Regions from separate parts of the Streptomyces sp. NPDC043952 genome, predicted to be linked through region 2. Evidence: riboswitches for the same ligand, from Rfam matches in the RefSeq annotation. Region 2 holds a riboswitch; the other holds the start of a gene.
The links. A riboswitch is a leader RNA that binds a small molecule or an ion and turns the genes downstream of it on or off. The one in region 2 is predicted to bind cobalamin.
Positions count from the first base shown of each region.

Region 1: it holds a riboswitch for cobalamin, as region 2 does, so the genes downstream of both, nicT (Nickel transporter NicT) here and AC069R_RS25690 (CbtB domain-containing protein) in region 2, are expected to answer to the same signal.

Region 1 is NZ_JBWKES010000020.1:36,661-55,544, forward strand. It holds gene AC069R_RS22635 (alpha/beta fold hydrolase) at 1-828, opposite strand, end outside; gene nicT (Nickel transporter NicT) at 1,563-2,654, opposite strand; cobalamin riboswitch at 2,683-2,885, opposite strand; partial or broken gene AC069R_RS22645 (hypothetical protein) at 3,026-3,578, shown strand; gene AC069R_RS22650 (FAD-dependent oxidoreductase) at 3,936-5,171, opposite strand; gene AC069R_RS22655 (TetR/AcrR family transcriptional regulator) at 5,308-5,883, shown strand; gene AC069R_RS22660 (DUF8189 domain-containing protein) at 6,121-6,543, shown strand; gene AC069R_RS22665 (PP2C family protein-serine/threonine phosphatase) at 6,658-7,191, shown strand; gene AC069R_RS22670 (PP2C family protein-serine/threonine phosphatase) at 7,211-8,407, opposite strand; gene AC069R_RS22675 (NUDIX domain-containing protein) at 9,386-10,864, shown strand; gene AC069R_RS22680 (hypothetical protein) at 11,128-11,481, shown strand; gene AC069R_RS22685 (DUF1990 family protein) at 11,529-12,278, opposite strand; gene AC069R_RS22690 (hypothetical protein) at 12,275-12,487, opposite strand; gene AC069R_RS22695 (DUF1990 domain-containing protein) at 12,600-13,322, shown strand; gene AC069R_RS22700 (SDR family oxidoreductase) at 13,333-14,226, shown strand; gene AC069R_RS22705 (MBL fold metallo-hydrolase) at 14,592-15,434, shown strand; gene AC069R_RS22710 (type I polyketide synthase) at 15,642-18,884, shown strand, end outside.
Region 2 is NZ_JBWKES010000027.1:61,930-71,173, forward strand. It holds gene metE (5-methyltetrahydropteroyltriglutamate--homocysteine S-methyltransferase) at 79-2,397, shown strand; gene AC069R_RS25675 (histidine phosphatase family protein) at 2,571-3,152, shown strand; gene AC069R_RS25680 (hypothetical protein) at 3,178-3,516, opposite strand; gene AC069R_RS25685 (CbtA family protein) at 3,661-4,413, opposite strand; gene AC069R_RS25690 (CbtB domain-containing protein) at 4,436-4,657, opposite strand; cobalamin riboswitch at 4,694-4,839, opposite strand; gene AC069R_RS25695 (enoyl-CoA hydratase) at 4,918-5,709, opposite strand; gene mmsB (3-hydroxyisobutyrate dehydrogenase) at 5,706-6,602, opposite strand; gene AC069R_RS25705 (enoyl-CoA hydratase/isomerase family protein) at 6,599-7,675, opposite strand; gene AC069R_RS25710 (acyl-CoA dehydrogenase family protein) at 7,672-8,820, opposite strand; gene AC069R_RS25715 (CoA-acylating methylmalonate-semialdehyde dehydrogenase) at 8,828-9,244, opposite strand, start outside.

The DNA of each region.
Region 1 (18,884 bases), on a different contig from region 2:
GAGCGCTTCGGGGGCTTCTTCGGCCACGTGGTGTCCGGCGTCGATGCCGTGGCCGCGGACGTCCGGGGCCCATCGCCGCCAGATCTTCACCGGGTCCCCGTACAGGTCCTCCAGGTCGTCCCGGCGGGACCAGAGGGCCAGCGCCGGGCAGTGGATACGGGCGCCGGCGGCGCGATCGGCCTCCTCGTGCCGCCGGTCGATGGTGAGGCCGGCCCGGTAGTCCTCCAGCATGGCCCGCACCACGTCGGGGTTGTGCGTGGCCGCGCGCCACTCGTCGTAGTTCTCCTGTCCCATCCTCCGGGGATCGCCGCGGTACCAGCTGTCCGGGTCGGCGTTGATGACGCGTTCGGGGATGTCCGGCTGGGCGAAGAAGAACCAGTGCCACCACTGCGTGGCGAACGTCGCCGTGATGCGGGAGAGGTGCTCGGTGATCGGCAGGCAGTCGAGGAACGCCACCCGCGAGACCGCGTGCGGGTGATCGAGGGCGAGCCGCAGCGCGACGGCGCCGCCGCGGTCGTGCCCGGCGAGCGCGAACCGGGCGTGGCCGAGGGCACGCATCACCTCCACCACGTCACCGGCGACGGCTCGCTTGGCGTATCCGGCGTGGTCGGCGGTGGGCACCGGTCCGCTGGAGCGGCCGTATCCCCGCAGGTCGGGGCAGACGACGGTGAAACCGCTCCGGACGAGGAGCGGGGCGACGCGATGCCAGGTCGCGGAGGTCCGGGGGTGGCCGTGCAGCAGCACCACGGGCGGTCCTTTTCCGCCGTGGCGCACGAAGACCGACGCTTCCTCCGTCTCGACCCGCCTGGTCTCGAAGTCCTCGAACAAGACCTGCCCCTCCGTCCTCACCGACCGGCCGTGCGAGCCGGGCATCGTGCGCGCCGGGCATGGAAGAACCGGCACGGCCTTGCTCCTGCCCCCGCTGGTGACGAGAACGCCGGTGGTGGCGGGCGGGTCGGTGTCCGGTGCCGGAAACGGGAGAGGGGTGCGAGGTACGAGGGGACGACGTTCACCCGACGGCCTCATCGGGACCGGGCGATGTGCACGGCACCCGGTCCCGGCGGGCACCCGCATCGCATGACGTCTGCATGGAGCCGACCGAGCCGACCGAGCCGACCGAGCCGTCCGGGTTCCGGGCCCACGTCACGTCGTATCGGCCGCGTGACGTGGGCCGGCTGCGCGCAACTGCCGCTTCTCGCGCTGACGGCCTGTGATCACGGCGGCGGTGAGCTGCCGCTGCCCGGAGCCGCGCGCAGCGCACGCGGAGGGGCGTCCGAGACGGCCGCCCTCGCGGACGGCGGCCGTCTCCCGGTGACGTCGCCGTGCAGGACTCGGGCACGAAGGGGGCCCGCCGGCGCCTGGTGACCCGCAATGGCTCCGTGCGGGTCACCCTGCCGGCGGACGCCCCGCTGTACGCGACGGACGCGCGCACCGTCAACGGCCGCTCCGCCGTGGGCGTTCCGGCCGCGCGCTCCGCCGACCACCGGTACCGGCTGACGCTGCGCACCCGTCAACGGCGACACCGAGGCCCACCGCGGCCGAGGCTCCCGCTCCGCCGGGTGTCAGCCACCGTCGCCGAGCCGGCCCGCCCACCTCTGCTCCACTCTGGCCAGCCGCCAGTACGCCAGCGCCGCCGCCCAGACGACCACGAACAGGCCGACGATGACGTACCCCACGTTGTCCAGGTCGAGCCCGGCGATCCAGCCGGTCACCGCGTCGCTCAGATCGAGCTTCTCGTGCAGCACCCCGACCAGTTCGATGGTGCCGATCAGGAAGGCGACCGCGATGGACAGGCCGGTGATGGTGAGGTTGTAGAACACCTTGCGCACCGGGTTGGAGAACGCCCACTGGTAGGCGAAGTTCATGAAGGTGCCGTCGAGCGTGTCGAACAGGCTCATCCCCGCCGCGAACAGCAGCGGCAGGCACAGGATCGCGTACCACGGAAGCCCGGCCGCGGCACCGCTGCCCGCCATCACCATCAGGGTGACCTCGGTCGCCGTGTCGAAGCCGACACCGAACAGGAAGCCCAGCGGGAACATCTGGCCGGGCCGGGTGATCGACTTGGTGGCGCGGCCCAGGAACCGGTTCATGAACCCCCGCGAGTCCAGGTGCTGTTCGAGGGCGGCCTCGTCGTACGTGCCCGCTCGCATCGCCCGGAAGACCCGCAGGATGCCCGCGAGCGCCACGAGGTTGAGCGCCGCGATGAGGTAGAGGAAGGTCCCGGAGACGGTGGTGCCGACGACGCCGAGGGTCTGGTGGGTACGGGAGTTGTCGTCGAGCAGGGTGCCGGCGAGCTGTGTGCCGCCCGCGACCAGGGCCGCCATGACGACCACCACGCTGGAGTGGCCGAGCGCGAACCAGAAGCCGACCGATACCGGCCGCTTGCCGTCGGCCATCAGCTTGCGGGTGGTGTTGTCGATCGCGGCGATGTGGTCGGCGTCGAAGGCGTGCCGCATGCCCAGCGTGTACGCGGTCACGCCGAGGCCGATCCCGAACGCCTTGGATCCGACCTCGTAGTGGCCCGGTACGACCAGCAGGAACAGGATGCCGAACGCGACGGCATGCAGGGCGGCGATCACCATCAGCAGTCCGGCGGTACGGACGGTGTCCTCGCGCCGCCAACGAAAACGGGTCGACTCTGTGGGCAGGGTCATACGGTCACGCTCCAGCACCTCGTGGATCTCTTCGTGAAGTGCCGTGGCCGGTCTCCTGGCTTACGGGTGTGCGCGTGTCCGTCCCGGCCTTCCCGTCCGCCGGGCGGCGGACAGTGACCATGCACAACTGGGACGGATACTCCCCGATCACAGTGGCGAGGGCCGCTCCGGCCTGAACCCCGCGAAGGGTTGTCACCGGTCTTCCCGAACACCACGGCCCGCCCACCGTAGGACCGACCACCCATCCCCGCACAACCGCACGGTCGTTCAGGTATCCAAGATCACATTTTTGCGCGGGACCGACACCGCTTTCGGGCACGCCCTGGCGATTCGGCGAAGGCGGAAAAACTTTTACTAACCTTGGGAAAATCATGGCTTGTTTCAGGCTTTCTGACCTCTCGCATGCCGCAATCGACCGACGGGAGACACGAGATGCGACCTCGCACCACGATGGACCACCGGCCCCGGTCGGCCGCCTCGCGCTCCCGGTCCGACTGGGCTCCTGCGGCGGACTGACGCTGGACTACACGCCGGACGGCAACCACTTGAAGGGCGCTGCGGTCATCACGGCTCGGGCCACGCAGAACCTGAGCCGCTTCGACCTCGACCTGTCGGGCCTGCGGGTACGGACCGCCACGGTGCAAGGGGCGAGGGCCCAAGCCGCCCGATCTGGAAACGAGTTGGTGGTGACCGCGAGCGGTCGAGGGCGACGTCGGAGGGCTCGAAGGCTGGATCGAGACCGACGACGGCTCGGCCGCCCTGGGCGAGCCGACCGGCTCCATGACCTGGTTCCCCGGCAATCACCACCCCTCGGACAAGGCCATGTACGACATCCGGGTCACCGTGCCCAGGGGCGCGGACGGCGACTTCTACGACGTGGTGAGCAACGGCGAGCCGATCGCGGAGCGGGACAAGGGCGGGAGGCCTCGAAGATCTCGTCGGTACTCCTGCCGCCCCGCTTCTCCTCCCAGAGCCAATCCGCGTAGACGGCCATCCCCTCGCTGACGGGTGTCCGACCCGCCCGTCTACGGACGCGGTGCCATGGTCCTGCACCAGGTACGCAGGGCCGTCGGCGACGAGGCCCTCTTCCGCATACTCCACACCTGGGCGCGCCAGCACCGGGCAGTTCCTCGCGCTGTGCGAGAGCGAGTCCGGCAAGGAACTGACCGGGATCTTCGACGCGTTGCTGTTCGCCAAGGGCAAGCCCTCTCGGGCGCGAGGAGCCTGACCAGCGAAGCAGCGAGCCCTACGGGAGCCGGCGGGCGGTTGCCGGACGGGCGTTCACGCGCCGGTGTGTTCGCCCGCCCGCTGGGCACGCTCCCGCCGGTAGGACTCCGCGCGGGCGAGGTAGTCCCGGTGTTCCTGCTCCGGGTCCGGGGGCAGGTCCGGCTCGTCGGTGGTGGTGAAGAACTGCACCAGGGCCTCGTTCGAGTTCACGGCGAGGTCTCCGGAGCGGGCGAACATGTCCGACTCGTAGCGGGCGACCGCCTCGTCCAGGGTGGCGGCAGGGTCGGGGCCGACCGCGCGGCTGACGGCGTGCGCGAGTTCCGCGCCGTCCAGCATCGCGAGGTTGGCGCCGTGGCCGCCGAAGGGCGCCATCAGGTGGGCCGCGTCGCCGATCAGGGTGACGCCGGGGACGTGTTCCCAGGTGAGCGGGGCGGGCAAAGCCCAGAAGGCCCGCGGCACGTAGTCGCCGTCGTTGCGGACGATCAGCGCGCGCATGGCCTGCGACCAGTGCCCGAATTCCCGAACGAGATGGGCGCGGATGCTCTCCCGGTCGGTGAGGTCCACGCCCGCCCCGGCGTGCCAGTCCGGTGCCGCGCGGAACGCGATGTAGCCGCGGACCACGCCGTCGCCGTTGCGCTGGAGGATCACCGCGCGGCCGTCGTTGTCGTTGGAGAACATGTGGCCGGCGCCGACGATCCCGGCGACCTCGGGGTGGCGGGAATCGACATCGTCATACCGGGCGTCCAGGAAGCAGACCCCGAGGTGCTGCGGGGTGGCGTCGCTGACCAGGGGGCGGACCTTCGACCACGCCCCGTCGGCGCCGACCACCAGGTCGGCCTCCGTGGTGGTGCCGTCCGCGAACTCCAGGCGGTGCCCGCCGTCGCCGCGCGGGGTCACGCCGACGAGCCGGTGGCCCCAGCGGACGGTGCCGGGCCGCAGGTGGTCGTACATCATGCGGCGCAGCCGGCCGCGGTCGATCTCCGGCGCGGCCGCGTCGCCGGGTTCGGGGGTGAACTCCGCCAGCACCGTGCCGTGGTGGTCGCGGCGGGTGCCGGCCTGCCCCTCCGGCCGGGCCTGTGCCATGAAGGCGTCGAGCAGCCCGGCGTCCTCAAGGGCGATCTGCCCGGAGTCGGCGTGCAGGTCGAGCGTGCCGCCGGTGTCGCGGGAGTCCACGGCGTCGTCGGCGTCGTACACGGTGACCTCGATGCCGTGCCCTTGCAGGACGCGGGCGCAGGTCAGACCGGCGGGCCCGCCGCCGATCACGCAGATCCGGGGGGTGCTGTTCGTCATCGGGACCTCTTCCTCGGGTGGCGCGGGTCGCGAACGCGTCGCGACAGCACCCGTCTGGGTGCAACCGCTAAAAAAGCGTAACAGCTAAACTTTCGAAGCGGGTCCATGAACGCGGTAAAGTGTCGGCGTGACCGAGATGGGGCGCCGAGAGCGCAAGAAGGCAGCCACCCGCCAGGCCCTCGCCGACGCGGCACTGCGCCTGTTCTCCGAGCGGGGCTACGACGAGGTCGGGGTGCGGGAGATCGCCGACGCGGCCGACGTCTCCGTGACGACGCTGTTCAAGCACTTCCCCGACGGCAAGGAGGCGCTGGTCTTCGACCAGGACGTGGACCGGGAGGCGGCCCTGGTCGCGGCGGTCCGCGAGCGTCCCGCCGGGCAGTCCGTACCGGGGGCCCTGCACCAGATGCTGCTGGGCGAAACCTCCCGGCGGGTCCATGCCGACCCCCGGTTCGACGACTTCCTGCGCCTGGTCGACACCACCCCGGCGCTGCGCGAGTACGCCCGCAGGATGTGGCTGCGGCACGAGCACGTCCTGGCCGCGGCGATCGCCGAGGACGCCGGGCTGCCCGCCGACGATCCGGGCTGCCGGGCGCTGGCCCACTTCGCGCTGGAGGCGCCCGTTCTCGTCCGCGGGTCCCGCGACCCCGACGCCGCCCTCGGCCGGATCTTCGACCTGCTCGCCAACGGCTGGACCGGCGAGCGCGCCGGCTGACCCGGCGTCAGCGTCCGTCCGCCGCCGGCCGCGGGGAGGCAACCGGCGGGCGCAGGCGGAATTGGCCGTACGGCAGTTCTGCCGGTGCTTCCGCATGGTCCGGCGGATGCCGTCGTGGTCGACTTCCTCAGGGCGGTGAGGGCGCGGCAGTTCCGACGCCGCCGGCCCGAAGACCGCTCCCCGGCCCCCCTGACCTGGAGGGGGTGAGGGACCTCGACGCACGTGAAGGAACCGGACATGAACAAGATCAAGGCCGCGCTCGTCGCCGCCGCCCTCGCCGTGGGCGGGCTCGGTGTCGCCGCCGCCCCGGCCCAGGCGGCCGGCTGCACGTACATGGGCACGCCTTACGACTGCGGCTACCCCGTGGCGTCCGAGGCGCTCCCGAACGGCACGAGGCAGATCTTCATCATCGGCACCGACCAGGCGGTGTGGACGAACTGGAGCCGGTCCGACGGCAGTTGGCACGGGTGGCAGTCCATGGGCGGCATCGCCGGGAGCGGCGTCTCCATCTGGGGCGTGAGCGACGGCGGCTGGGTGTTCTCCATCGTCGTCACGGGCACCGACGGCAGCCCCTGGCACCGTACGCGTTCCACCGACGGGACCTGGTCGCCCTGGTCCCTCCCCGCCTGCCCCGAACCGGACTACAACACCTCGTGCTGATCCCTTGCCCCAGCGGCCCCGCGCCCGCCGGCGGCGGCCGGGCGGGTGACGCAGACCGGGCGGGCACGGCCTAGGTTGGGGGCAGGTCACCGGCGGCAGCGGGCACGAGAGCAGTTGGCGCTGGCGGTGGGCGACGTCATCGGGCACGGCCTCCAGGCCGCCGCGGTCATGGGCATGCTGCGCAGCGCCCTGTCGGCGGCCGTGCGCGCCCTGGCGCGCCCCGCGCAGGCTCTGGAGGTGCTGGGGCTGTACGCCCGGTCGATCGACGACGCGCTGGGCACCACCGCGGTCAAGGCCACCGGAGACCGGCGGAGCCGGCTGATCACCTACAGCAACGCCGGGCACCCGCCCCCGGTGCTGGTGCAGGGCAACAGTACGACCGAGCTGCTGGACCAGGCGCGCGACCGCAGCATGTGCCCCGCCCGCAGGCCAGCCTCCTACAAGCCGGCCGACACGCTGGTGCTCTACACCGACGGGCTCATCGAGCGCCGTGAGGAGGACATCGACACCGGTCTGAACCGGCTGCGGGATGTCCTCGCCGAGTGCGGCCGCCTCGGGCCCGAGCGGCCGGCCGACACCGTGCTGGCCCGTCTCGGCGTGGCCGGCGGCGGCCGGGACGACGTCGCCCTCGTCGTCGTACGCCTGTAGTCCGGGTGGTGTCCCCTGCTCAGAAGTACCCCTCCTTCGCCGAGAAGCCCCGCTCCCGTGCTCCCGGCAGCGGGCCCGTTCCCGGACACGCCTCCGTCTCCGGGAGGCGGCGGACCGCGTAGACCGTGGTGTCGTCGGCCAGCCGGCGCCCGCTGTGCCGGAGCACGCCGTCGCGGACCCGGCGGACCAGGGGGCCGGGCGCGGCGCAGCCCGGATCGGCGGCGACCGCGGCGGCGACATCGCCGTGCAGGTCGTAGAACTCGCCCTTGCGGTCACGGGCCTCGGTCACCCCGTCGGTGACGAGCAACAGCGTCTCCCCCTGTGCGAGCGGCACCCGGTGGGTCGGCGGCAGCCCGCCGATGAGATCGCCGAGGCCGAGCGGCACCCCGTCTCCCGCGGGCAGTTCGCGTACCCCGTGCGGCCCGACCGCGAGCGGTGCTTCGTGCCCGAAGTTGACGACATCGACCGTTCCGGGTGTGTCCCTGGAGAAGGCGACGAGCACGGCCGTGGCGAACCGGTCGCGGTCCTCCCGGCCGATCGCGGCGGTATGCACCCGGTGCCGCAGCATGCGGATCTCCAGCCGCTCGGCGACCGTCCGGAGGTCGTCCTCGTGGTAGGCGGCCTCGCGGAAGGTACCGAGCAGTGCGGCCGCCGCCTCCACCGCGCCGAGTCCCTTGCCCTGCACATCGCCGACGAGGACACGGGTGCCGTAGGGGCTGGGCTGGATGTCGTAGAAGTCGCCCCCGACCTGCGCCTCGACATCCGCGGCGAGATACACGCCCGCCTGCTCCAGACCGGCCCAGCGTTCGGGCAGCGGGCGCAGTACGGCCCGTACCGAGGTCTCCAGGATGTCCTGCATGCGCAGCAAGCGCCGCTGCTGCCGCACCCGCAGTGCCGCCACCAGGGTGGCCAGCACACCGCCCAGCGCGACCAGCACGAAGTCGGGCAGGCCCGCCTCGTACTGCCGGGGCCAGGCGTTGTCCACGAGGACGTACGTCACGAGGGACACCACGGCGAAACCAGCTGTGGTCCCCACCCCGCAGACCGCGGCGGCCAGGCCGGGCACCAGGACGATCCAGGAGACGATCCGGAACTCGGCGCCGGTGTTGAAGTCCAGCGTCACGGTGCCGATGAGCAGCAGCGATGGCAGCAGCCAGGCGTAGCCGCGCACACCGTTCCACTGCGGGCGGCCCCGCTCGTGCTTGATCACTCTCATGGCGGCCGCGTCTCCATGCTCCACAGCGAAGCATGGGCCGACCCGCCCCGCATGCGGACCCCGCCCAAGAGAGAGGGCGCTGGGACTGGACCCGGCCTCGCCGGTGATCTGGTTCGGCTCACCTGACTAGACCTCCGGCGGGGCCGAGCGATGCTGGGCACGCTCGAACAGGAGGTACGGGAGTCCGGTATCGCGGGCCGGAGCGCGCCGGCCGCCTGGTTCGCATGCTGGGCCGCCGACAGCCCCGCGGAACCGCCCGCGCCGCGACCGGCCTCGTGAAGACGGCGCGGATGCGCCTGGCGGCAGCCGGGCGGACAGGGGGCGACGGGCAGGGGGCGTTCGAGCGGCGGTGACACCCCGCCCCCGACCGTGGTCTACGACCTGGGCAGCGGAGGAAGCGCCGGTCGCGCCGCGGCGTCCGGCTGTCGCCTCGGCAATGGGCTTGTCGCGAGGCCGGGCAACGCCATCGCGCCTATGACGTGGTCGAGTTCACGCAGTATGCTCGTCGCCGCGTCTCGCACGCGCGCGGGTACATCGCCACGCTCCGCGACAAGTTGGTGGTAGATCGGAGCGTCCTGAAACATGTGGTCCCTTCCGTAGTGATCATGACTGGTACGGCCGCCGAGTCTAAGGGCTGTCCCGCGACGATCTGTCTCTGTGTCCTGATCTCGGCCTTCTTGGGCCGAAGCGCGCACTGTGGCCGCGCGAGCGGACCGGCCTGAGCGGCCGTCGGACAGCCGCCTGCCGTCGGCGCGGCAGGCCGCGGTACGGCTCGTACGCGGCCTGCATGACCAGCGTCGGTGTTTCGGCCACGGCCGTGTTCGACGACCGGCCAGCTCCGGCAAGGGTCGGTGTATCCGGCACGAACGCGTATTCGCCTGACACCGGGTTTCCGCCGCGTCCGAAAAACGTGTGTTCGACAGGGGGGTCTTCGTCGTTGATCCCTACGCCCTGTCCGCTCTCCGCCGAGGTGATGACGTGCCGCCCACCCGCTCCCACATCCGTGCGACCACCGAGACGTACCTGACCCGGCATCCGCACGAACGCGAGGCCCTGGCCGGGTTGCCGGCCCTCCTCGACGGGCCCGACGAACCGACGAGCCGCGCCACGCTGCCGGCCCACATCACGTGCAGCGCGGCGGTCATCGACCGTGACCGGCGCGTGCTGCACATCGGTCACCGGGCGTCGAACCGGCTCCTCGCGCCGGGCGGTCATGTGGAGGACGACCGGACCCTGTTGGCCGCCGCGCTGCGCGAGGTGTGCGAGGAGACCGGGCTGCGCCCGGCGGATCTGTGCCTGACGCCGCAGTTCCTCGGCACGCCGGTCGACATCGACGTCCATGACATCGACGCCGCCCCGGCCAAGGGCGAACCCGCGCACCGGCACTTCGACTTCCGTTTCGCCTTCTACCTCGCGGCGGACGCGCCGCCACCGCTCTCGCCGCGGGACGAGGAGGTGTTCCGCGTGGAGTGGCGGCCCCTCGCTGACGTCGGTTCACCGACCCTGCGCGCCAAGCTCCTGGACGCCGAGGCCCGAGGTCTCGACGGGCGGCCCGAGCCGGTCAACGCCTCCGCCCTGATCCACGACGGCCGCGGCCGGTATCTGCTCCACCTGCGCGATCACCGGGACGGCATCTGGGAGCCGTGGTCCCTCGCCCTGCTGGGCGGTGGCCGCGAGCCGGGCGATGCCTGCCTGGAGGCGACCCTGCGCCGCGAACTCGCCGAGGAGGCGCCCGGTCTGGAGCCCGCCGGGCTGAGGCCGTACGCCCTGGAGACGGAGACCGGAGTAGACGGACTCAGCGTGCCCGTCCAGATCTACGAAGGTCGCTGGAGGGGTCACCCCGATTCCGTGGAGCTGCGTGAGGGCGTCCTGTTGCAGTGGTTCACCGTCGACCAGTTCGACCGGCTGCGGCTGAGTCCCGGCCTGGGCGACCTGATCCGCGGGCACGCCGCCGAGCAGGCTGATTGCGGCGGCCCGCGGGACCGCGACGACCAACGGCGTGGTGACGCGCCGGCGGGAACGGAGCTGCACATCGTCGGCGTCCACCTCTACCTCCAGGACGAGCGGGGCCGCGTCCTCCTCGGGCTGCGGCACCCCGATGCGGCGTACGCCGGCAACACCTGGCACTTCCTGGCCGGGCACTGCGAGCGGGAGGCCGCGGTCGGCTGCCTGGTGCGGGAGGCCGAGGAAGAGGCCGGGCTCGTCATCGATCCGGCGGGTGTCGAGCTCGTGCACGTGGTCCACCTGCTCAGCCCGCCGACGGCACGCCCGCGGATCCAGCTCGTCTTCCGCGCCCGGTCCTGGTCCGGCACCCCCGAGGTACGGGAGCCCGACCGGTGCGCGGAATGGCGCTGGTGGTCGCCCGAGTCCCTCCCGCGACAGCTGGTTCCCTACGCGCGCACCGCCATCGAGGGCGTCCTCGCGAACCGCTCCTACTCCGAGATGGGCTGGTCGTGACCCCAGAGGTCGCCAGCGCGCCGAGGCCCCTCCGTAGCCGAGCCGGCCGCCTCGGCCGGAGTCGAAGAGGCGCGGCGGCAGGTCGATGCCCATCTGCTCCGGCGCCGCCGTGGCGATCGGTGCCGCCGGGCCGGGGCTTTGGCCCGGCGCAGGGGGTGGCGCTGCGCGCGGGACGACCCGTTCGGGGGACAAAGCGGCTATCCGCCTGCTTTCTGGGCATCGCTGGCATTGACCGCATCAGCATCCGACAGAGAGAGATTCCCGTGTCTGCTCGCTCCCTCACGGCGGCCCTCGGCGCCGCCTGTAGTGCCTTCGTCCTGCTGCTGGCCGCGCCGGGTCCGGCCGCGGCGGCGACCGGCCAGTTCCGCTACTCCTACACCACCGCCGAGGGGTACGAAGCCGTCGGCTTCCTCAACGACCCCGCCAGCGGCGAGTGCATCAATCTGCAAGGGCCCGGTGCCGAGCCGGGGTCGGCCAGCCGGGCTCCCAAGAACCGCACGGACGCCACCGCGACCGTCTTCCTCGACGCCGACTGCGAGGGCGACGTCTACTACACCCTGCGCCCCGGCGCGGGCGCGGGCGACCGCCTCCTCCTGCGGTCCGTCGTCTTCTCCTGAGCTCCCGCACGGGGAGCCGGACGCCGCTCACCGCGGAGCGGCGCGCGTCAGCCGGGGTGGGGTGAGCGGGCCGGGGACTCGCGGTGGAGGGCCAGGGTGTCCAGGCGGTGGACGCGTGCGTCCGAGGGCGCGTACACCAGGGGGCCGATTCTCGTCGCCGGGTGGGGCGGGGCGGGCTCGCCCCGCAGCGCCGTACCGACGAAGCGGCGCATGCGTTCGCCGCACCGCCGGTAGAACCGCAGTTGGGTGCGGCGGCCGAACAGCCGCCAGCCGAGGGCGGTGACCGGGCCGAGCGTGGGCGCGCCCTGCGAATAGCAGGTGACCAGGAACTCCACCGCGCCGGTCGGGCTGTTCTTCACCACCTCGTAGGTGACCTTGCCGCGCTCCAGGTGACCGTCGAGGGTCTCGTACGCCCATCCCCACACGTGGTCCGTCGCCTCCCGCGTCTCGTCGACGACCTCGGTGACGCGTACGCCGCAGTGGAAGTGCAGGCCGTGGAAGCGGGCTTCGAGCAGCATGTCGCGGCCGAGGAGGGGGGCCGCCGGGTCGTACAGCGCCCGGACGATCTCCGGCGGGGAGAACTCGTAGTCGCGGACGAGGCGGCGGGCGTGCGTCCAGGATCCGCCGGGCGCGGGAGGGCCGGGGGGCTCGGCGGGCAGCGGGGTGCGGTGCACGTCGATGTTCCACGCGGGGCGGCGTACCTCGTCGGCCGAGTAGTTGACGGACGCGTCGGCGAGCCGCTGCCACGCTCGTACCGCGTCGAACCGTCCGAAAGCCGGTCGCCCGGTGGTCGTCACTCCGGTTCCCGCAGCGATTCGCCGATCAGCCACAGCATCGGCGGCCACAGGCCGACGAACAGCGCGCGCCGTTCGGCGTTTCCGCGCTGCTCCTGGTCGACGGTCTTCGCGCGCACCCACAACGTCACGCACAGACCGATCGCGCCGAGCGAGGCGAGGTGCAGTTGAGCGCTGCGCGCGCCCGCTCGGTGCAGCAGCCGGACCACCATGCGCGCCTCCAGGTTCGTCCGCTCGTGTCACACCACCGTGTCACCAGCGCTATACCAGGGTATGCACCTATTCATTCATATTTATGCCTATCCGATGAGATGAGGGAGTTCGATGCCCGGACAGCGCTGGCAGCGGGGCCTGACCGTGCTGGCGCGGTGGCTCCTGGGCACGATGCTGGTCACCTGGCGTTATCTGTGGGAGACGACGCCCCTGTACCGTGCGGGCGAGTGCGAGGGCGATGAGCGGGACCGGCCGCCGCAGCTTCCGCCGACGGCGGTCGACGGCGCGGTGCAGCGGGCCGAGGACGGCTGCGGTCCCCTGTTCCACCGTGTCTTCCGGGTCCGTATCGCCGGGGCCGACGTCGATGCCGCCCGGCTCGTGGAGCATGTCTGCCGGCACTTCGAGCACTTCGTCCCCTCGGAGGTGGTCGGGATCCGCTCGGGTGAACTCGGTGCCGGGGGTCTGGACGTCGCGGACGAGCTGGTGGTGGAGATGCCGGGTCCCTGGAACGGTCCGGTGCGGGTCCTCCACCGCGACCGCGGTCTGCTGCACCTGGTGACGTTGCGCGGGCACATGGAGGCCGGTCAGGTGCGGTTCCGCGCGTACGAGGACGGCGACCTGCTCGTGTTCGAGATCGAGCTGTGGGCACGCGCCGCGACCCGCCTGGTGCACGTGCTCTACTCGTACCTGCGGGTGGCGAAGGAGATCCAGCTCAACATGTGGGTCCGCTTCTGCCTGTCCGCCGTCCGGGACTCGGGCGGCCGGCTGGTGGACGGGGTGCACATCCGCACCCGCCGGCTCCACCCGTCGCACGCGGCGCCGCGGAAGGGGTGAGGGGCACCCCATGCCGAGCGGCCCTCTCCAGGACCGTACCGCCGTGGTCACCGGAGCCGCGCGCGGGCTGGGTGCCGCGCTGGCGCGCGAACTGGCCCGGCGCGGGGCGCGCGTGGCACTCCTGGGGCACGAGGGGGCCGGGCTGGCCGCCGTGGCGGACTCCCTGGCGACCGCGAACGCGAACGCGGCCCTGGCGGTCGAGGTCGACGTCACCGACCCCACCGCCCTGGCGGAGGCGGCGGCCGAGGTGCGCGCCCGGCTCGGGCGGCCGTCGGTGGTCGTGGCGAACGCCGGGATCGCGCAGGGCGGCCCGTTCGCGACGTCCGACCCCGCCTCGTGGCGCCGCGTCATCGACGTCAATCTGACGGGCAGCGCCCACACGGCGCGGGTCTTCCTGCCCGACCTCGTCGCGACCCGCGGCTACTTCTTGCAGGTCGCCTCGCTGGCCGCGCTCGGTGCCACCCCCATGATGAGTGCCTACTGCGCCTCGAAGGCGGGGGTGGAGGCGTTCGCCCACGCGCTCCAGGCGGAGGTCGCGCACCAGGGGGTCGCCGTGGGCATCGCCTATCCGGGCTGGGCGGACACCGACATGATCGGCGACGCCGAACGGTTCGCCGCCCTGCGCGAGTTGCGCGTGCGCATGCCGCGTCCCGTCCGCGCCATCCACCCGGCCGACGCGGTCGCCGCCCGGCTGGCGCGTGCGATGGAGCGCCGCCGTACCGCGGTCTACGTTCCGTCGTGGCTGCGCTGCGTCCAGGCGGTCCGTGCCGCTCTGCCGCCCGTCGTGCTGCGGGTGACCCGGCGCGAGCTGCCCCGTCTGGACGCCGGACGGCCGTTGCGCGCCACCGGCCCGCTCGGCGCCGGCGGGCGGTCCGACACCGCCGCGGAGCGGGGAGAGGGCTGATCGCCCGGCCGGGGGCTGCTCGGGGGGCCGGTGCCGGGGGGTGCGAGGCGCGGGGTCGTACGGCGGCGACGGCAGAGCCGGACGGGCGCGCACCGGCCGCGGCGGCCCGGCGGCCCTGGGGCACCCCTGACGCACCGGGCGCCGCTCGCGCCTGGGCCGGGGCGCGTACGACACCGGTCGCGCCTGGGCCGGGGCCCGCACGACACCGGTCGTACCTGGGCCGTGGCGCGTACGACATCGGTCGCGCCTGGGCCGGGGCCCGTGCGTATACACCGTCGGCCTCGGGTACTCCGGGTGGGTCAGGACGGCGCAGTCCCGCCGCCGTACGACACAGACGGGCCCCTCCCGTCGGGCAAGGACGGACCATGGCCGACTTCGACGACAGCGCCCTGGACCTGCACTTCATCGGCAACGCGACCGTCCTGCTGCGCTACGGCGACCTCACCCTGCTGACCGACCCGAACTTCCTGCACCGCGGCGAGCCCGCGTACCTCGGGTACGGGCTGATCAGCCGCCGTCTCACGGAGCCGGCGCTGGCCCCGCGGGAGCTGCCGCGGCTGGACGCGGTGGTCCTCTCGCACCTGCACGGCGACCACTGGGACCGCAGGGCCCGGCAGCACCTGGACCGGTCGGTGCCGATCGCCACCACACCGCACGCGGCCCGCCGGCTGCGCGCCTGGCAGGGCTTCCGGCAGGCCGGGGGGCTGCGCACCTGGGAGAGCTGCACCTTCCGGCGGGGCGGGGCGCGGGTGCGGGTGACGGCGCTGCCCGGCCGGCACGCCCTGCGGCCCGTGCTGCGGAATCTGCTGCCGCCGGTGATGGGCAGCATGCTGGAGTTCGGCCCCTCTGACGGCGCGGTGCGGCTGCGCCTGTACATCTCGGGGGACACGCTCCTCTTCGACGGTCTGGAGGAGATCGCCGGGCGCTTCCCCGGCGCAGACCTCGCGGTGCTGCATCTGGGCGGCACGACGCTGCCGGGCGGGTTCGTGGTCACCATGGACGGTGCCCAGGGCGCCGAACTCGCCCGCCGCCTCGACTACCGGCACGTCCTGCCGGTGCACTACGACGACTACACCGTCTTCCGCTCCCCGGTCGAGGACTTCCTGGCCGAGGCGCGCGGACTCGGCCTGGGCGAGCGGCTGGTCCCCTGCGAGCGAGGGCAGCACGCGCGGGTGGTGGCCGGCGGAGAACCGCCCACGGTGCGGTGAGCGAACGGCCCACGGTGCGGTAAGCCCCGCGGGCCAACTCCACGGCCGGAGAGCTGAGATGGCGCACCCCGGTAGGCCGATCGGGCGACTTCTTCCCGGATCCGGGCGGTCGCGCGTGCGGTCGCCCGATCGTGGACCTCGGCGCGCAACCGGTCGATCGGCGCTGTCGTCCTCAACGGCGGGTCGTCGTCTCAAGGAGGTCATGCGGTGGGTACGCACGTCGATGTCGTCAAGCCGCTGGCGGACCTGCTCCGCGACCATGCCCGCCGCCTCGGGGACAAGGTCTGCTTCGAGGACCCGGTCCGGCGTGTGACCTACCGCGAGCTGGAGCGCAGGACCGCGCGGCTGGCCGGTCATCTGGTCGGGCTCGGTCTGGAGCGCGGTGACCGGGTGGCCGTGCTGCTCGGCAACCGGGTCGAGACGGTCGAGAGCCTGCTCGCGGTCACCCGCGCGAGCTGCGTCGGCGTGCCTGTGGACCCGGGCAGTTCACAGGACGAGCTGACCCGCCTGCTGGACGACAGCGGGGCACGGCTGCTCGTCACCGACGACACCTGCCTGACCCGGCACCGGGCGCTGTCGTCCCGGTCCGGGATGACCGTGGTGCTCGCCGGGGGCGGCAACGACGAGGACAGCGGCGGGAGTTCACGCCCGGACGCGGACGGGGAACGGTCCGCCGTACGGGACGGGGTGCTGCGCTACGAGGAGTTGGCGGACGCGGAGCCGCGGACGCCCTGCCGGGACGATCTCGGGCTGGACGAAGTGGCCTGGCTGCTCTACACGTCGGGCTCCTCCGGAGCGCCCAAGGGCGTCCTGTCCACGCAGCGCAACCGCCTCTCGCCGGTCGCGACAGGGCTCGTCGGTGTCCTGGGCCTGTCCGAACGGGACCGTGTGCTGTGGCCGTTGCCCCTCCATCACGCGATGAGTCAGGTGGTGTGCTTCCTCGGCGTGACCGCGGTGGGCGCGAGCGCGGTGCTGCTGCCCCGGTTCTCGGTGGCGGGCGTGCTCCGCGAACTGCGCGGCAGCGGCGCCCCGTTCACGCTTCTCGGCGGGGTCCCGACCACCTACTCGGCGCTGCTCGACGCGGTCCGGGGCGAGGAGGACGGCGCCGGTCTCGGCGCCCCCGCGCTGCGTGGCTGCGTCAGCGGTGGCGCCGCGGCGGGGCACGGGTTCCGCGCGTTGTTCGAGGCGGTCTGCCGGGTCCCCTATCTGGAGCACTACGGCAGCACGGAGGCGGGCCCCGTCACCATGGCGGCGCCGGGTGAGGCGACGGCGGACGGAGCGTGCGGCCGGGTGCTGCCCGGTACCCGCGTCCGGGTCGGCGGGGGCCCCGACGGACGGGACGCCGGCGAGGGTGAGTTGTGGGTCGCCGGGCCCGGTGTCATGGCCGGTTACCACGGCAGGCCGGAGGCCACCGCGGAGGTGCTGCGCGACGGCTGGTTCCGCACCGGCGACCTGGCCAGGATCGACGCCTGCGGTGAACTGGCGGTCACCGGCCGGGCGAGCGAGCTGATCGTCCGGGGCGGGGTGAACATCCACCCTGCGGAGGTGGAGGCGGTGCTGCGGCGGCTTCCGGGGGTGGCCGACGCCGCCGTGGCCGGGCGCCCGCACCCGGTCTTCGGCGAGGTGCCGGTCGGCTATCTGGTCACCGGGCCGGGTGGCGGGCTGGACCGGGGGCGCGTCCTCGCGGCCTGCCGGGCGCGGCTGGCCGCTGCGAAGGTGCCGGTCGAGCTGTTCGAGGTGGCCGGGATCCCCCGTACCGTCTCCGGGAAGATCCTGCGCCGGGACCTCGCCGCCCTGCCCGCGCGGGCGCTGGGCGCGGAGCCCGCGGGGGAGCCCGGCCGGCAGACTTCGGCGCCCGCCGGACGGGGCCGGGCACCGGCGGAGGAGCTGCTGGACCTGGTGCGGGGCGAGGTGGCGGCCGTACTCGGGTGTACGCCTCGGTCGGTGGAACCGGGCACCGCGCTGCGGGACTTGGGCATGGACTCGCTGACGGCGACGGTGTTGCGGGAGCGGCTGTCGGCGGTGACCGGGCTGCCGCTCTCCGAGGCCGTCGCCTTCGACTTCCCCACGGCGGCCGCGCTCGCCGCCCACCTCGGGGAACGGAACGCCGCCGCGCCGGCCGGTGCCGGTTCCGTGCACCGGGGTGCGGACCGGCCGGACGACGATCCCGTGGTGATCGTGGGGATGGCGTGCCGCTACCCCGGCGGCGTGACCTCCCCGGAGGAACTGTGGCGGCTGGTCGCCGACGGGAGGGACGCCATCGGCCCCTTCCCCGCCGACCGGGGCTGGGACGTCCGGGCGCTGTACGACCCGGACCCCGGCAGGCCCGGACGGACGTACGTGCGCGAGGGCGGCTTCCTTTCCGGCGCGGACCTCTTCGACCCCGGATTCTTCGGCATCTCCCCCCGCGAGGCGCTGGCGATGGACCCGCAGCACCGGCTGCTGCTCGAAGTGGCCTGGGAGTCCTTCGAGCACGCCGGTCTCGTCCCCGCCGCCCTGCGCGGCACGGCGACCGGGGTGTACGTCGGGCTGATGTACAGCGACTACGCCCGCCGCCTGGCGACGACGCCGGAGCAGGTCGAGGGGTACCTGGGTCTCGGCAACGCCGGCAGCGTCGCCTCGGGGCGTATCGCCTACACCCTGGGCCTGGAAGGGCCGGCCCTCACCGTGGACACGGCGTGTTCCTCGTCCCTGGTGGCCCTGCACCTCGCGGCCCAGGCGCTGCGCCGGGGCGAGTGCGCCTTCGCGCTGGCCGGCGGTGCCACGGTGATGTCGGGGCCCTCGTCGTTCGTGGAGTTCAGCCGGCAGCGGGCGCTGGCACCGGACGGCCGCTGCAAGGCGTTCGGCGCGTCGGCCGATGGCACGGGGTGGGCCGAGGGCGCCGGGATGCTGCTGCTGAGCCGCCTGTCCGAGGCGCGCCGCGCCCGGCTTCCGGTGCTGGCCGTGGTGCGCGGCTCGGCGGTGAACCAGGACGGGGCGAGCAACGGACTGACCGCGCCGCACGGACCGGCCCAGCAGCGGGTGATCCGGCAGGCGCTCGCGGACGCCGGGCTGGCGTTCGGGGACGTCGACGCGGTGGAGGCGCACGGCACCGGCACCCGGCTCGGGGATGTCATCGAGGCGGAGGCGTTCTTCGCGACGTACGGGCGCGAGCCGCGGCCAAGTCCCCTGCGGCTGGGCTCGGTGAAGTCGAACATCGGTCACGCCCAGGCCGCCGCCGGAGTGGCCGGGGTGATCAAGATGGTGCAGGCGATGCGGCACGGTGTGCTGCCGCGCACCCTGCACGCCGACGAGCCGACCCCCCGTGTCGACTGGTCGCCGGGGCGGGTCGCGCTGCTGACCCGCGCGGTGGAGTGGCCCGCGACGGACCGCCCGCGCCGGGCGGGGGTGTCGTCCTTCGGCATCAGCGGCACCAACGCCCATGTGGTGCTGGAGGAGCCCCCGCGGGAC
Region 2 (9,244 bases):
GCCGTCCGGTTCGTCACCCCTTCGCGCTCTTGTCCCGTCGCCGGGATCTCAGGGATTCATCTCGCGAAGGAGATCTCCGTGACAGCGAAGTCCGCAGCCTCGGCAGCACGGGCCACCGTGTACGGCTACCCCCGCCAGGGACAGAACCGGGAACTGAAGAAAGCGATCGAGGGCTACTGGAAGGGCCGCGTCACCGCCGACGCCCTCCGTGCCACCGCCGCCGAGCTGCGTCGCACGAATTGGCGGCAGCTCGCCGACGCCGGCATTCACGAGGTACCGACGGGGGACTTCTCGTACTACGACCACGTCCTCGACACCACCGTCGCGCTCGGTGCGATCCCCGACCGCCACCGTGCCGCCGTCGAGGCCGACGCCCTGGACGGTTACTTCGCCATGGCCCGCGGCACCCAGGACATCGCGCCCCTGGAGATGACCAAGTGGTTCGACACCAACTACCACTATCTGGTCCCCGAGCTGGGCCCAGGCACCGTCTTCAGCGCCGACACCGGCAAGCAGGTCACGGAACTGAAGGAAGCCCTCGCCCTCGGCCTGACTGCCCGTCCCGTCCTGGTCGGCCCCGTCACTTACCTGCTGCTCGCCAAGCCCGCGCCCGGCGTGGCGGCGGACTTCGAACCGCTCACCCTCCTGGACCGGCTGCTGCCGGTGTACGCGGAGATCCTGGCCGACTTGCGCGCGGCGGGCGCGGAGTGGGTCCAGCTGGACGAGCCGGCCCTGGTCCAGGACCGCACCCCGGCCGAGCTGAACGCCGTCGCCCGGGCCTACCGCGACCTCGGCGCCCTCACCGATCGACCCAAGCTGCTAGTCGCCTCGTACTTCGACCGGCTCGGTGACGCCCTGCCGGTGCTGGCCAAGGCGCCGGTCGAGGGACTCACCATCGACTTCACCGAGTCCGCGGCCGGAAACCTGGAGGCTCTGGCCGCCGTCGGCGGGCTGCCCGGCAAGCGCCTGGTCGCCGGCGTCGTCAACGGCCGCAACGTCTGGGTCAACGACCTGGAGAAGTCCCTGTCCACACTCGGCACCCTGCTCGGGCTGGCCGACCGGGTCGACGTGGCCGCCTCCTGCTCCCTCGTCCACGTGCCCCTGGACGCGTCCGCCGAGCGCGACATCGAGCCCCAGATCCTGCGCTGGCTCGCCTTCGCCAGGCAGAAGACGGCCGAGGTCGTCACTCTCGCCAAGGGCCTCGCCCAGGGCACGGACACGATCGCCGCCGAACTCGCCGCCAACCGCGCCGACCTGGCCTCCCGCGCCGGCTCCCCCATCACCCACGACCCGGCCGTGCGATCCCGCGCCGCCGCCGTCACCGAGGCCGACGCCCGCCGGTCCCAGCCCTACGCCGAACGGGCCGCCGCCCAGCGCGCGCACCTCGGCCTGCCGCTGCTGCCGACCACTACCATCGGCTCCTTCCCGCAGACCGGCGAACTGCGCACCGCACGCGCCGACCTGCGCGCCGGCCGGATCGACGCCGCCGGGTACGAGGAGCGCATCAAGGCCGAGATCCAGGAGGTCATCTCCTTCCAGGAGAAGACCGGCATCGACGTCCTGGTGCACGGCGAGCCCGAGCGCAACGACATGGTGCAGTACTTCGCCGAGCAGCTCACCGGCTACCTGGCGACGCAGCACGGCTGGGTCCAGTCCTACGGCACCCGGTACGTCCGCCCGCCGATCCTCGCCGGTGACATCTCCCGCCCCGAGCCGATGACCGTGCCCTGGACGACGTACGCCCAGTCCCTCACCTCCCGGCCGGTCAAGGGCATGCTCACGGGCCCGGTCACCATGCTTGCCTGGTCCTTCGTCCGCGACGACCAGCCCCTCGGCGAGACGGCCCGGCAGGTCGCCCTCGCCCTGCGCGACGAGGTGAACGACCTGGAGGCGGCGGGGACGTCCGTCATCCAGGTGGACGAACCGGCCCTGCGCGAGACGCTGCCGCTGCACGCCGCCGACCGCCCGGCCTACCTGGCCTGGGCGACCGAGGCGTTCCGGCTGAGCACCAGTGGCGTGCGGCCGGACACCCAGATCCACACCCACATGTGCTACGCCGAGTTCGGCGACATCGTCCAGGCCATCGACGACCTCGACGCCGACGTCATCAGCTTGGAAGCCGCCCGCTCGCACATGCAGGTCGCCCGCGAACTCGCCGTCCACGGCTACCCGCGCGAGGCCGGACCCGGCGTGTACGACATTCACTCCCCGCGTGTCCCCAGCGCCGAGGAGGCCGCCGAACTGCTCCGCGCCGGCCTCAGGGCCATCCCCGCCGAACGGCTCTGGGTCAACCCCGACTGCGGCCTGAAGACCCGCGGCTGGGCGGAGACCCGCGCCTCGCTGGAGAACCTGGTCGCAGCCGCCCGCACCGTCCGCGGCGAGCTGTCCGGGTCCTAACCCGCACGACCAGAGGGGCCGGGGCACCACGGGCGCCCCGGCCCCGACTGCGCCCAGCGGGCTCGCCCGACAACCGGCGGGCGCCTGGCCATCGATCCGGACAGGCGCACCTACGTACCGTACGCGGTGGAGACCCGCGCCCGCCCCATGACACCGAACGCAGGAGGAGCCACGTGACCAGCCGCGTCGCCTTCGTCTCGCCCGCCACGAGCCCGTCGCTGCGGCAGGCACGGTTCTACGACGGAGACTCGATCGACGACATCGGAGCGGCCCGTGCCCGTGCGGCAGCCGGGTCGCTGCTCGCGCCCGCGCGTGTGGTCACATCCCCGAGTGTGCGCTGCCGGCAGACGGCGGCCGCGCTCGGCCTGGGCGGATCGGAGTCGCCAGAGCTGAGTGGGCTGGATGTGGGTCGGTGGCGAGGCCGCACGCTGGACGCGGTGGCCGCCGCCGAGCCGGAAACCGTGGCCCGCTGGCTCAGCGACCCGAACAGCGCACCGCACGGGGGTGAGTCGGTGCAGGCCCTGTGCGCGAAAGTCGCGCGGTGGCTGGAGGAAGCGCGGGCTCTCGAGGGCCGCACGCTCGCCGTGGTCGAGCCGGAAGTGGTGCGGGCGGCGATCACGGAAGCGTTGGGTATGCCCGCCGCCGCCTTCTGGCGCCTTGATGTGCCACCCCTGACGGTGACCGAGCTGAGTGGCCGGGCCGGGCGCTGGAATCTGCGTCTGGGGCGCCCTCTGACGGTGCCGGATGTCGATTGACAGCCCAGTCACAGTCACCGGCCGTTCAGGGCGCCGCATCCCGGTGACGGAGCAACAGCTCCGCGACCTCGCAACGCAGGCAGGAACCGTCGGCGTCCTTCTGACCGGCTTGCCCTTCGAGGCACGTCGTCGACGACGTGCGGGTCCGCTGCTCGCAGCCTTCTCCCCGTGCCGCCAGCAGGGCCTCCAGGTCGTGAAGCAGCCGTTCGCTGCGTTTGGCCTGCTGTGCGAGGACCCGTACCCGAGCGCTCTGGCCGCCGATCTGTCGGCGGCTGGCGATCAGTTGGTCGTACTCCTCCAGGGTGAGGGCGACCGCCTCGCGGCCCCCGAGGGTGATGTGGCGCGGTCGGGGGGTTCTGGCCACTCGGTGCCTCCGCTCTTCGGCTGAGTGGGTGCGTCCGGTCGGGATGCCTGCCGTGCCGTTGCCGTGTCCGTGCGCTTTAGGTGTCCTGGGAACGCCAGAGGGCCCCCGGATGGTTCCGAAGGGCCCTCTGTTGTCCGGAAAGAGTCAGCGCGCGACCGGAACGGCACGGCCGCTCGCGGCCGTCGCCGGCTTGGGATTCAACAGGCGTTCCGCCAGTTCGCCGAAGAGCAGGCCGAATCCGGCCCATAGAGTGGCCTGGATGGCCAGCGCGGACAGCCGGAACCGCCACAGCAGGGCGGCCGGGAAGTCCTTGGGCACCTCGTTGATGACCGGCAGGAACTCGTAGGCCAGGCCGATCACGACGGCGAACGCGGCCACGGCGGCCACCGTCGCCCACCAAGTGCCCAACGAGGGCGCGAGGCGCTTGCCCAGGATGGTGGCGGCGATCGCCAGGAGCACGCTGAGCAACATCATCAGGAAGTACAGCGTGGTGCGCTTGCTGATGGTGTCCGGATCACCCACCGACGGCGGGTTGGCCGGGTACTTCAGGAACGGCACGACATACACGGCGAGGAGCGCGCAGCCGGACAGCAGCAGCGCGGTCGCCCGCGGGCTGAAGCGGCCGACGCGGCCGAGTGCGAAGCAGTACGCGAGCGCGGCGATGCCGCCGAAGGCGACCCCGTAGACGAGGACGCCCGTGGCGAGGCCGGCGGTGGACTGCAGGGAGCGGGAGACGACTTCCATCTCGTGCTCGTGAGAGTGGGCGTCCTCGAAGGCGATCGCCTTGTCGACGCTCGGCTCCCCGAGAAGGTAGGCGACGACGAGGGCGAGCACGCCGGCCACGAGGCCGGCGAGCATGCCCCGCACGAGGAGGTTTCTGACCGTTGCGGAGTTCATGGGTGTGTGCTGTCCGCTCGCGTCAGTGGCAGGGGAAGCCGAGCAGGTGGCGGGCGTCGTGCACCCACTCGTGGACGTCGGTGCCGTTGAACACCGAGGTGGCGCCCTGCTCGGCGCCGACGAAGTAGAGCAGGACCAGCATCAGGATGCCGAAGAAGACCGCCCAGGGAGCTATCGCCTTCAGCGGCAGCTTCGCGGGGATGGCGGGAGTGGTGGCTGTCGGCTGCGCGGCGGTCTGCGCCATGGCGGAACCTCCTCTGGGAGTTCGCGTCCCATCTCGGTGGTGCACATGACGACGGCCACGGGTCTGACTCACGAACCGCCCGTCATAAGGATAGTTCGCATACAGTGGCGCGACCGTGCCGGAGTCCCACCGGCTTCCGTCTCGCCGTCGTCGATATCGGACCGACCGTATCGCGAGTCACGAGCCTGGCCAAGACCGCGCCCGTCCGCCCCGGCATGATCTTCCTCTCAAGCCGGGCGGACGGCCGGGTGCCGGGCGGTTCAGCGGTGGCGGAACTCCGGCGGTCTCTTGTCTACGAAGGCGGCCATGCCCTCCTTCTGGTCGGCGGTCGCGAACACCGCGTGGAACAGACGCCGTTCGAAACGGACGCCTTCCGTGAGCGTGGTCTCGAAGGCCCGCCCGACCGCTTCCTTCGCCATCATCGCGACAGGCAGCGACCTACCGGCGACGGTCTCGGCGACGGCCAGGGCTTCGCCGAGCAGGTCGTCAGCGGGGACCACCCTGGAGACCAGCCCGGCTCGCTCGGCTTCGGTCGCGTCCATGATGCGCCCGGTCAGGCACAGTTCCATGGCCTTGGCCTTGCCGACCGCGCGGGTCAGGCGCTGGGAGCCGCCGATGCCGGGGATCACCCCGAGCTTGATCTCGGGCTGGCCGAAGACGGCCGTGTCGGCGGCGAGCAGGATGTCGCAGAGCATGGCGAGCTCGCAGCCGCCGCCCAGGGCGTATCCGGCGACCGCCGCCACTGTCGGCGTGCGGAGCTGTCCGAGCCGGTCCCAGGCGGCGAACCAGTCAGCCAGGTACATGTCCATGTATCCCTGTGGCTGCATCTCCTTGATGTCGGCGCCGGCGGCGAACGCCTTCGCCGACCCGGTGATCACGATGCAGCCGCAGCCCGGGTCCCGGTCGAGGGCCTCGGTCGCCGCGACGACCTCGTTCATGACCTTGAGGTTGAGGGCGTTGAGGGCCTTGGGCCGGTTGAGGGTGAGCAGGGCGGTACGGCCCTTGCGCTCGACGAGGATCGTCTCGTACTCGTGGGCCGGTTCCGTGGTCATGCCTCAGCTCCGCTCTGGTCCCTGATGGTGCGTACGATGCCGGAGAAGTCCTCCGTGACACCGGCTCGCTCGGCATAGGATTCGTACAACTCGGCTGCTCGCAGGCCGAGTTCCGCGTGCACTCCGCCCGCTTTGACTGCGTTGGCCGCGAGCCCAAGGTCCTTGGCCATCAGAGAGGCGGCGAACCCGGGACGGTAGTCCCGGTTGGCCGGGCTGGCTGGGACGGGCCCGGGGACGGGGCAGTTGACGCTGAGGGCCCAGCACTGGCCGGATGCCGTCGAGGCCACGTCGTACAGGGCCTGGTGGGACAGGCCGAGGCTCTCGCCGAGGACGAACGCCTCGCTGACAGCGATCATGGAGACGCCGAGAATCATGTTGTTGCAGATCTTGGCGGCCTGCCCGGCACCCGCACCGCCGCAGTGGACGGCATTCTTGCCCATGGCCTCCAGCAGCGGAAGTGCCTCGGCGAATTCGGTCCCTCCGCCACCGGCCATGAAGGTGAGCGTGGCCGCTTCGGCTCCCACCACTCCGCCGGAGACCGGGGCGTCCAGGGCCCGCATTCCAGCGGCGAGTGCGCGTTCGTGGGCGGTGCGGGCGTCGGCGACGTCGATGGTGGAGCAGTCGACGAACAGGGTGCCGGGCCGGGCGGTCGGCAGCACGGTGTCGTAGAGATCCAGGACATGGCGGCCCGCGGTAAGCATGGTGATGACCACGTCGGCATCGGCAACCGCGTCCGCCGACGACTCGGCGGGTTCCACGCCCGCACGCGCCGCACCGTTTACGGCCTCGGGCACGAGATCATGGCCGCGCACACGGTGCCCCGCCTTGACCAGGTTGGCGGCCATCGGGGCGCCCATGTGCCCGAGGCCGATGAATGCGACGGTACGGCTCACCAGGCCACCTCCGTGGTCACATCGGGCCCGGCGAGTCCGAGTTCGCGCTCCCCGAGCGGAGCGAAGAAGCGTTCGACGTCGGCGTCGGTCACCTCGACCAAGGTGGCCGGCGACCAGTGTGGGTCACGGTCCTTGTCGATGACCTGGGCGCGGATGCCCTCCACCAGGTCCGGATGCCGGAGAGCGGCGCAGGAGACGCGGTACTCCTGGTCGAGGACCCGCTCCAGCTGGCCGAGGCGCCGGGCCCTGGACAACGCGGCGAGGGTGACCTTGAGGGCGGTGGGCGACTTGGCGAGCAGGGTTTCGGCGGCTTCCTTCGCGTCGCGGCCGCCGTCGGCGAGCAACCGGTCGACGACTTCTTCGACCGTGTCAGTGCCATAGCAGGAGTCGATCCACTCCCGCCGGCCGGCCAACTCGCCCTGGGGAGGCGGCTGTACATGGCGGGCGAGAGCGTCCCGCACAGGCATCTCGGCGAGGTCGTCGATGAAACCCCGGAGTGCCGCAGCCGGCACGAAGTGGTCGGCGAGCCCGCAGAGCAGGGCGTCACTCGCACCGATCTGTGCGCCGGTCAGGGCCAGGTGCGTGCCCAGTTCGCCCGGGGTGAGGGCCAGCAGGTAGGTGCCGCCGACGTCCGGGACGAAGCCGATGCCGGTCTCGGGCATCGCGATCCGCGATCGTTCGGTGACGATCCGGACGCTGCCGTGCGCGGAGACGCCCACGCCGCCGCCCATGACGATGCCGTCCATGACGGCCACGTAAGGCTTGGGGTAGCGGGCGATCAGGGCGTTGAGGCGGTACTCGTCGCGCCAGAACGCGGCCGACGCGGAGCCATCACCGTCGCGGACGTCGTCGTGGATGCTGCGGATGTCGCCGCCCGCGCACAGGCCGCGCTCCCCGGCACCGGTGATGATCACGCTCTCCACGGCCGGGTCGCGCTCCCAGCTGCTGAGCGCGTCGTCGATGCGGCGGACCATCTCGTGGTTGAGGGCGTTGAGGGCCTTGGGCCGGTTGAGGGTGATGTGGGCGGCCCGGCCGGTGGTGCGGAACAGGACGGGTTCGTCGGTGGCGGTCATCCGCACGCCTCCGTCAGGCCGCGGGCCACGATGACGCGCATGATCTCGTTGGTTCCTTCCAGGATCTGGTGGACGCGCAGGTCTCGGACGATCTTCTCGATGCCGTATTCGCTGAGGTAGCCGTAGCCCCCGTGCAGCTGGAGCGCGCGGTCGGCGACCGAGTACCCGGTGTCGGTGGCGAACCGCTTCGCCATGGCGCACAGGTACGGTGCCTGCGGGTCGCCCCGGTCGAGGGCCCCCGCGGCCTGCTGGACCAGGGCACGGGCGGCGGCCAGTTCGGTCGCCATGTCGGCGAGGCGGAAGCGCAGGGCCTGCGCGTCGAGGAGCCGTGCGCCGAACGCCTCCCGGTCGGCGAGGTGCGCGACGCTGCGGTCGAGCGCGCTGCGGGCGCCGCCGAGCGAGCAGGCGGCGATGCCGAGGCGGCCGCCGTTCAGGCCGTTCATGGCGATGCGGAAGCCCTCGCCCTCGCGGCCGAGGAGCCGGTCGGCGGGCAGCCGTACGCTGTCCAGGACGACCTGGCGGGTGGGCTGGGCGTTCCAGCCCATCTTCCGTTCGTTCGGGCCGAAGGTGAGCCTGGGGTCGTCCTTGTCGACGAGGAATGCTGAGACCCCGTCAGGGCCGGTGCCGCCGGTGCGCGCCATCACGACATACACCTGGGAGGCGCCCGCCCCGGAGATGAACTGCTTGACGCCGGTCAGGACGTAGTCGTCGCCGTGGCGGACGGCCCTCGTGGTGAGGGCCGCGGCGTCGGAGCCGGCACCCGGTTCGGTCAGGCAGTAGCTGGCGAGGTCGTCCATGGCGCACAGGCGAGGCAGCCACCGGTCGCGCTGGGCGGCGTCGCCGTAGCGGTCGATCATCCAGGCGACCATGTTGTGGATGGAGAGGTAGCCGGCGATGGACGGGCAGCCGGAGGCCAGGGATTCGAAGACGAGCACGCCGTCTGCGCGGGTGAGGCCGGAGCCGCCGGACTCCTCGCGGACGTAGACGCCGCCGAGGCCGAGGCCGGCCGCCTTGCGCAGTACGTCGACGGGGAAGTGCTTGTCGCGGTCCCAGTCCAGGGCGTGCGGTGCCAGGTGGTCCTGGGCGAAGTCGAGGGTGGTCTCGACGAGGGCGTGCTGGTCCTCGGTGAGCAGGGTGGTGGTCATACGGCACTCAGCCCATCGTGGGGATCGTGAAGCTCGCGCCCTCGCGCAGCCCGGCCGGCCAGCGGGAGGTGACGGTCTTGGCGCGGGTGTAGAAGCGGATCGCGTCCGGGCCGTGCTGGTTCAGGTCGCCGAAACCGGAGCGCTTCCAGCCGCCGAAGGTGTGGTAGGCGACCGGTACCGGGATGGGCACGTTGACGCCGACCATGCCGGTGTTCACGCGCCGGGTGAAGTCACGGGCGGTGTCTCCGTCACGGGTGAAGATCGCGACGCCGTTGCCGTAGATGTGCTCGCTGGGCAGGCGCAGGGCCTCCTCGTAGTCGGCGGCGCGCACGACCGACAGGACGGGACCGAAGATCTCCTCCTGGTAGATGCGCATGGCGGGGGTGACCCGGTCGAACAGCGACGCCCCGGCGAAGAATCCGTT